2 linked regions of the Sporosarcina pasteurii genome follow. The protein of the gene in region 1 binds, or shares a complex with, the protein of each later gene. Links are inferred from orthologs where the notes say so. Each region holds a gene or a part of one and is shown on either strand. Other genes may lie near its edges.

What was found. The genes of interacting proteins can lie anywhere in the genome.
Region 2: the proteins of uvrA (region 1) and mfd are in contact, whole or in part, in a crystal structure (PDB 4DFC), measured with the Escherichia coli proteins. The link is inferred for Sporosarcina pasteurii from one-to-one orthologs.

The regions. Positions count from the first base shown.
Region 1 is NZ_CP160452.1:2,672,152-2,675,730, reverse strand. What follows is about bases 66-3,531. They hold uvrA (excinuclease ABC subunit UvrA), read left to right. Parts: upstream 66-457; coding sequence 458-3,331; downstream 3,332-3,531. Other genes in these bases: AB1H92_RS12830 (DUF4097 family beta strand repeat-containing protein), read left to right, coding at 3,399-3,531; uvrB (excinuclease ABC subunit UvrB), read left to right, coding at 66-449. In the rest of the region: more of uvrB, read left to right, coding at 1-65; more of AB1H92_RS12830, read left to right, coding at 3,532-3,579. UniProt on the Escherichia coli protein: The UvrABC repair system catalyzes the recognition and processing of DNA lesions. UvrA is an ATPase and a DNA-binding protein. A damage recognition complex composed of 2 UvrA and 2 UvrB subunits scans DNA for abnormalities.
Region 2 is NZ_CP160452.1:64,923-69,100, forward strand. The notes cover bases 114-4,178. They hold mfd (transcription-repair coupling factor), read left to right. Parts: upstream 114-444; coding sequence 445-3,978; downstream 3,979-4,178. Other genes in these bases: AB1H92_RS00310 (anti-sigma-F factor Fin), read left to right, coding at 114-261; spoVT (stage V sporulation protein T), read left to right, coding at 4,070-4,178. In the rest of the region: more of AB1H92_RS00310, read left to right, coding at 28-113. UniProt on the Escherichia coli protein: Couples transcription and DNA repair by recognizing RNA polymerase (RNAP) stalled at DNA lesions. Mediates ATP-dependent release of RNAP and its truncated transcript from the DNA, and recruitment of nucleotide excision repair machinery to the damaged site.

The DNA of each region.
Region 1 (3,579 bases):
CAGAAGTGTCACTTGTTGCGATTCTTGATGCTGACAAAGAAGGTTTTTTACGTTCTGAACGTTCATTAATTCAAACAATTGGAAGAGCAGCTAGAAATTCAGAAGGGCATGTCATTATGTATGCAGACCGCATGACAGATTCGATGACTAAAGCTATTAGTGAAACGGAAAGACGTCGTGAAATTCAAGAGGCTTATAATAAAGAGCATGACATTACACCGAAAACAATCAAGAAAGAAATTCATGAAGTAATCCGTGCTACAGAAGTTGCGGAAGAACGAGAAACGTATCTTGATAAAATTACACATGGTAAGAAACTAACGAAAGAAGAGAAAGAGTCTATGTTAACGGTTCTTGAGAAAGAAATGAAAGAAGCCGCGAAAGATTTGCAATTCGAACTAGCTGCTCAGTTAAGGGATGCCATTTTAGAGTTAAAGGCAGAAAGGTAGAATTAATTATGAAAAACAAGGAGATTGTTATACAAGGAGCAAGGGCGCATAATTTAAAAAATATAGACGTCAATATTCCTCGTGATGAACTCGTCGTTGTGACGGGTTTATCGGGGTCGGGAAAATCATCCCTAGCATTTGATACCATTTACGCAGAAGGACAACGGCGATACGTTGAGTCTCTTTCCGCTTATGCACGTCAGTTTTTAGGCCAGATGGATAAGCCGGATGTCGATGTTATTGAAGGGTTATCACCAGCGATTTCAATCGACCAGAAAACAACGAGTCGAAATCCTCGTTCAACGGTTGGTACGGTAACGGAGATTTATGATTATTTACGTCTGCTCTATGCACGAATCGGGAAGCCTGTTTGTCCGAAGCACGGCATTGAAATTACTTCCCAAACGGTTCAACAGATGGTTGACCGTTTAATGGAATTACCGGAACGAACACGAATTCAAGTACTTGCGCCTATTGTGAAAGGGAGAAAAGGAACGCATGCAAAACTTTTTGAAGATATTCGAAAAGAAGGGTATGTTCGTGTTCGTGTCAACGGCGAAACGTACGACTTAGACGATAATATTGAGTTGAATAAAAATAAAACCCATACGATTGAAGTTGTAATTGATAGGATTGTAATAAAAGAAGACATTGCCGGACGTTTAAGTGATTCTTTAGAGTCAGCACTCCGCTTGGCAGAAGGCACCGTGCTCATCGATGTGATTGATGGTGAGGAGTTGCTATTTAGTGAGCATCATGCCTGTCCAATGTGTGGTTTTTCGATAGGTGAATTAGAACCACGCATGTTTTCATTTAACAGTCCATTCGGTGCATGTGGGGAATGTGATGGCCTCGGTACAAAATTAGAAGTGGATTCATTACTCGTCATCCCAGACGACTCTCTATCATTGGAAGAACATGCGATTGCACCGTGGGAACCGACGAGTTCACAATATTATCCGGAACTACTGAAAACAGTCGCAAACCATTACGGTATAGCGATGGATGTCCCAATCAGTGAAATTCCAAACGATCAGTTAAATAAAATTTTACACGGTTCAGGTAATGAAAAAATTCGTTTTCAGTATACAAATGAATTTGGCGGTACGCGAGATAGTGATATTTATTTTGAAGGTGTATTATCGAATATCGCACGTCGCTACCGGGACACGTCTTCGGATTATGTCCGGGACCAAATGGAAAAGTATATGGCACAGCGCCCATGTCCAACGTGTAAAGGGTACCGTCTAAAAGCAGAGTCTTTAGCGGTAAAGGTGAATGATGTCCATATCGGGCAAGTGACAGAACGTTCGATTGTGGAAGCAGATAACTTTTTTAAAACTTTGAACCTATCTGATAAAGATCGTCAAATTGCTGAATTAATTTTAAGAGAAATAGAAGAACGCCTAGGCTTTCTGATTAATGTAGGATTAGATTATTTAACTTTATCGAGAGCTGCCGGAACACTTTCTGGTGGAGAAGCCCAACGAATTCGATTGGCGACCCAGATTGGCTCTAGGTTAACAGGTGTCCTCTATATTTTAGATGAGCCTTCCATTGGGCTTCATCAACGCGATAATGATCGACTCATCTCTACTTTAAAAAGTATGCGAGATATCGGAAATACGCTTATCGTTGTTGAACATGATGAAGATACGATGCTAGCAGCTGATTACTTGATTGATATGGGGCCTGGAGCAGGTGCTGCAGGTGGAACGGTTGTGTCAGCAGGTACACCTGATGATGTGATGAATGATTCGGATTCTTTAACCGGTGATTATTTAAGTGGTAAGAAGTTTATATCGTTGCCACTCGAAAGACGTCCAGCAGATGGTCGGAAAATTACAATTAAAGGTGCATCAGAAAATAACTTGAAAAAAGTCAATGTGGATATTCCACTAGGTCAGTTTATTGCGGTGACTGGCGTTTCGGGCTCAGGAAAAAGCACGCTTGTGAATGAAGTGCTTTACAAAACGTTAGCCCAAAAGCTAAATCGAGCAAAGCTGTTGCCAGGGAAACATAAATCGATTACTGGATTAGAAGAACTTGAAAAAGTGATTGAAATTGACCAATCCCCAATCGGACGGACACCGAGGTCAAATCCTGCGACTTATACGAGTATGTTTGATGATGTAAGAGATGTCTTTGCAGCGACGAATGAAGCGAAAGTACGCGGCTATAAAAAGGGACGCTTTAGTTTTAACGTAAAAGGTGGAAGATGTGAAGCTTGTCGTGGGGATGGCATTATTAAAATTGAAATGCACTTTTTGCCAGACGTGTATGTCCCATGCGAAATCTGTCACGGCAAACGATATAATCGAGAAACGTTAGAAGTACGTTATAAAGGAAAGAATATTGCAGATGTCTTAGGGATGACTGTAGAAGATGCACTCGTCTTTTTTGAAAACATCCCGAAAATCCGCCGGAAATTGCAAACAATTGTTGATGTAGGTCTCGGTTATATTAAACTTGGCCAGCCGGCGACGACTTTATCAGGCGGTGAAGCGCAACGTGTCAAACTCGCGTCTGAATTGCATAAACGTTCAAACGGTAAATCTATTTACATTTTAGATGAACCAACGACGGGACTCCATGCACATGACATTGCGAAACTACTCATTGTCCTCCAACGACTCGTTGATACAGGAAATACAGTCTTAGTGATCGAGCATAATTTAGATGTCATTAAAACTGTAGACCATATTATTGATCTTGGACCAGAAGGAGGCGACAAAGGTGGTCAAATCATTGCAACAGGTACACCAGAAGAAGTCGCCAAAGTCGAGAAGTCTTATACTGGAAAATATTTAAAACCGATACTTGAGCGTGACCGTCAGCGGATGAAGAAAATAATTAAAGATGCTGAAACGGTTGCTGATTGAAACTTTTTGGTTCACAAGTCGTATATATACTACTAACTTGAGGAAACTCAAACTAGGAGGATGAACGATGCAAGAGAAAAGAAAACGGATTTTGACGATGTTGGAGAACGGTGCAATTTCAATGGACGAAGCGCTAACGTTACTGGAAAATCTCAGTACAGAAAACCAAGATAATAATCAAAACCAAGCAGAGAAACCAAACCAAGATAATAATCAAAACCAAGCAGAGAAACCAAAACAAGATGAAA
Region 2 (4,178 bases), 2.6 Mb from region 1 along the record:
CTGAAAAGAAAAGGGGTAGGTGGTCAAGTGAAGATTCATTATCATTGTAGACACTGCGATACCGAAGTAGGTTCACTTCCATTTGAATCAGCGGCTGAAGCACTCGCGCTTATAAAAAAGATGGACGCAGAGGAAGAGGAGGAACGATTCCTAGCCTACAAGGACGATGGCACATTAACTGTACGTTGTATTTGTGAGCAGTGTGAGCAAATCTTACAACAGTCACCAAGCTATTATACGCTTAAAAAGTGGTTACAATAGGTATTTGCTTTGACGCTAAGGGCGTTCAAAGCTTTTTCTGCTTAACTAATTCATCCAAAGGTGTACGGAGAGCATTAAAATAAACGAATTTCACCTCTTTATTATAAAGTCAAATAGATTACCAGATTACTAGATAACATAAGGCATCAACGAATAAGAAAGATGAAAGACAGGTGTGAAATCTTGAAAGCACTTATTAAATATTACGAACAACAAAACGACATCCATAAACTCGTAGAAGAATTGAAGAGTGGGAACGATGGTCAATTAATCGCTGGATTATCGGGTGGTGCAAAGCCAGTATTTCTTCAGTCGCTTCAGCAATCGATTGAAAAACCAATCCTTATTGTTTCGCCTAATCTTTTGCAGGCACAACGTACATACGAGAATTTGGTAAAGATGTTTGGCGATTCGTATGTGCACCTTTATCCTGCGGAAGAATTGGTAGCCGCAGAGTTTTCTGTATCGAGCTATGAATTGCGCGCGCAAAGAATTGAAACGATCGATCATATGGTCCGTGTTGGAAAAGGTGTATATATTACACCCATTGCAGGGATGCGTAGATTATTACCACATAAGAAGCGTTGGTTAGAAAATCGTTTGTCGACAAAGATAGATGACACAATCGATATAGATCTATGGATTGAAAAACTAACTGCAATGAATTATACAAGACAGGATATGGTAACAGCACCTGGAGAGTTTGCTTTACGTGGTGGGATACTAGACTTATATCCACTTCATCTTGAAAATCCAATTCGAATAGAGTTATTTGATACTGATGTAGATTCAATCCGAATATTCTCTGCTGAGGATCAGCGGTCTATTGGAAAGTTAGAATCCGTTTCTATACTACCCGCAACAGAATTTGTTTGGACTGAAGGTGATTTAAAGTCCATTGCGGACAGGTTGGAACAAGAGCTTTCGGTAAGTTTGAGAAAGATAAAAAACGAAGAATCAAAAGAACTTTTAACGATGCATATTTCAAACGACATAGCATTAATGCAAGAGGGAAACGTTCCTGAGGATATATTAAAATACGCTTCTTTTGCAGAAGAACAACCGACATCATTAGGGACTTATTTTTCCACTGATGGGATTGTCGTATTTGATGAAATTGGGCGTATTACAGAAGTGCTTGGGTCATTAGAGGCAGAAGAAGAGGAATGGTCTATTTCGCTTATTGAAGAAGGGAAAATTGTTCATTCCGCAAAATTATCATTTACTTTTGATGAAATCAATAAAATGCTGTCGCAAAGCAAGCTTTACTTATCTTTATTTATTCGTACGGTTCCAGGAATTACTGTGAGCAAGACGATGACAATTTCTTGTAAACCGATGCAAGAATTTCACGGTCAGATGCAAATGTTAAAAAGTGAAATGGAACGATGGCAGAACGGGAATTACAATGTGTTTATTCTTGCTGATGGTATAGAACGAATGAAAAAAGTTCAAGCGATACTTGAAGACTATGATATAGAGGCAAACTTAACAGGAAACCCTTCGGAGACAGGCGGAGTTTTTATTCTAGACGGTGGTTTGTCAAATGGGTTCGAATTGCCACTCCATAGAATAGCGGTACTTACAGATGCTGAATTATTTAAAGCGAAACCGAAGCGACGGACTCGTACACAAAAAATGTCTAATGCGGAGCGGATTAAAAGTTATTCTGAAATTAAACCAGGTGACTATGTCGTTCACGCGCATCATGGAATTGGAAAATATATCGGTATCGAAAAGATGTCTCAAGGCAACATCGAAAAAGATTATTTGGAAATTCATTTCAAAGGAAACGATAAACTTTATGTACCGACGGATAAAATAGATTTAATCCAGAAATACATTGCTTCAGGTGAAAAAGAACCATCCTTGCATAAGCTTGGCGGGACGTCTTGGAAGCGAACAAAAAGTAAGGTTTCTGCTGCAGTTAAAGATATTGCAGATGATCTGATTAAATTATATGCACAACGCGAATCCGAAAAAGGATTTGCTTTTTCGAAAGATGATGATTTACAGCGTTCATTTGAAAATGCGTTTCCGTATAGAGAAACAGATGACCAGCTACGTTCGATAGAAGAAGTAAAGCAAGATATGGAAAACATTCGTCCAATGGATCGATTGCTATGTGGAGACGTTGGGTATGGCAAAACGGAAGTGGCCATACGTGCGGCATTTAAAGCCGTAAATGACGGAAAACAAGTAGCTTTTTTAGTACCGACGACAATTCTTGCGCAACAGCATTATGAAACGATGAAAGAGCGATTTGAGGGGTTCCCGATTGAAGTATCTCTGCTAAATCGTTTTAGGACGAAAAAACAACAAACTGAAGCATTAAAAGGATTGAAAGCGGGAACGGTGGATGTAATTGTTGGCACGCACCGTTTGCTTTCGAAAGATGTTGTTTATCGAGATTTAGGATTGCTAATTGTGGATGAAGAGCAACGATTCGGGGTGACGCATAAAGAGCGTTTGAAGCAATTAAAAACAAATGTAGACGTGCTTACACTAACGGCAACGCCAATTCCTCGAACATTGCATATGTCTATGTTAGGGGTCCGCGATTTATCGGTTATTGAAACGCCACCAGCAGATCGTTTCCCTGTTCAAACTTATGTCATGGAACATAACTTTGCCCTAGTGCGAGAAGCGATTGAACGTGAAATGGGGCGTGGTGGTCAGGTGTTTTACTTATACAATCGAGTCGAGGATATGACGAAGAGGGTCGATGAAATTAAACAACTTGTCCCTGATGCGCGGGTTGGATATGCACACGGACAAATGAGTGAAACAATGCTAGAGTCAACAATTTTAAGTTTCCTGGAAGGTGAATTTGACGTCCTCGTAACAACAACAATTATTGAAACGGGAATTGACATTCCAAATGTGAATACGTTAATTGTTCACGATGCAGATCGAATGGGCTTGTCTCAGTTGTATCAGCTACGTGGTCGAGTTGGACGTTCAAACCGAGTTGCCTATGGTTACTTTTTATACCAGCGTGACAAAGTGTTAACAGAGGTGGCAGAAAATCGTCTTCAAGCAATAAAGGAATTCACTGAGCTCGGTTCGGGCTTTAAAATTGCGATGCGTGACCTGTCGATTAGGGGCGCGGGAAATTTATTAGGATCGCAACAACATGGGTTTATCGATTCTGTTGGGTTTGACTTATATTCTCAAATGTTGCAAGAAGCGATTGAAGAGAGAAAAACTGGTGTTGTTAAAGCGGATATTCCTGATGTTGAAGTATCCCTTTCCATGACTGCTTATATTCCAGAAGAATATATTCGTGACAGCTTTCAAAAAATTCAAATGTATAAGCGTGTAAAGGCGATTGATAGCGAAGAGGAATATAATGAGCTTGTAGATGAAATGATTGATCGATTCGGTGATTTACCATTTGAAGCTGAATTACTCCTTCGTATTGCAAGGTTGAAAGTATGGGGGCGCATTGCTGGTGTGGAGTCGATTAAAAAGCAAAGATCAAAAATTGAAGTGAGGTTCACGCCTGAAGGGACAGCTAAAACAGACGGTGCAAAATTATTAAGTGAATCTATGCAATTTGGACGTGCGATTGGTTTTTCTATGGACGGTGACCAACTTCTGTTAACTATTGATGAAAAGCATACAGGAAAGCAAACTGGTTTCGATGTACTTGAGTCATTAATGAAATTACTTCCGGGTTCTACCAAGGAAACAGCTACATCGAAATCCGTCTAAAGGAAATTTTGCATAATTTGCCCACATATGAAGCATACTAGGAAAGCAATAGAAGATATATGTTAATTTCCTGGAAAGTGAGGCATTATGTATGAAGGCAACTGGAATCGTCCGTAGAATTGACGATCTTGGAAGGGTCGTTATCCCAAAGGAAATTCGGAGAACGCTTCGAATTCGAGAGGGGGATCCACTTGAAATAT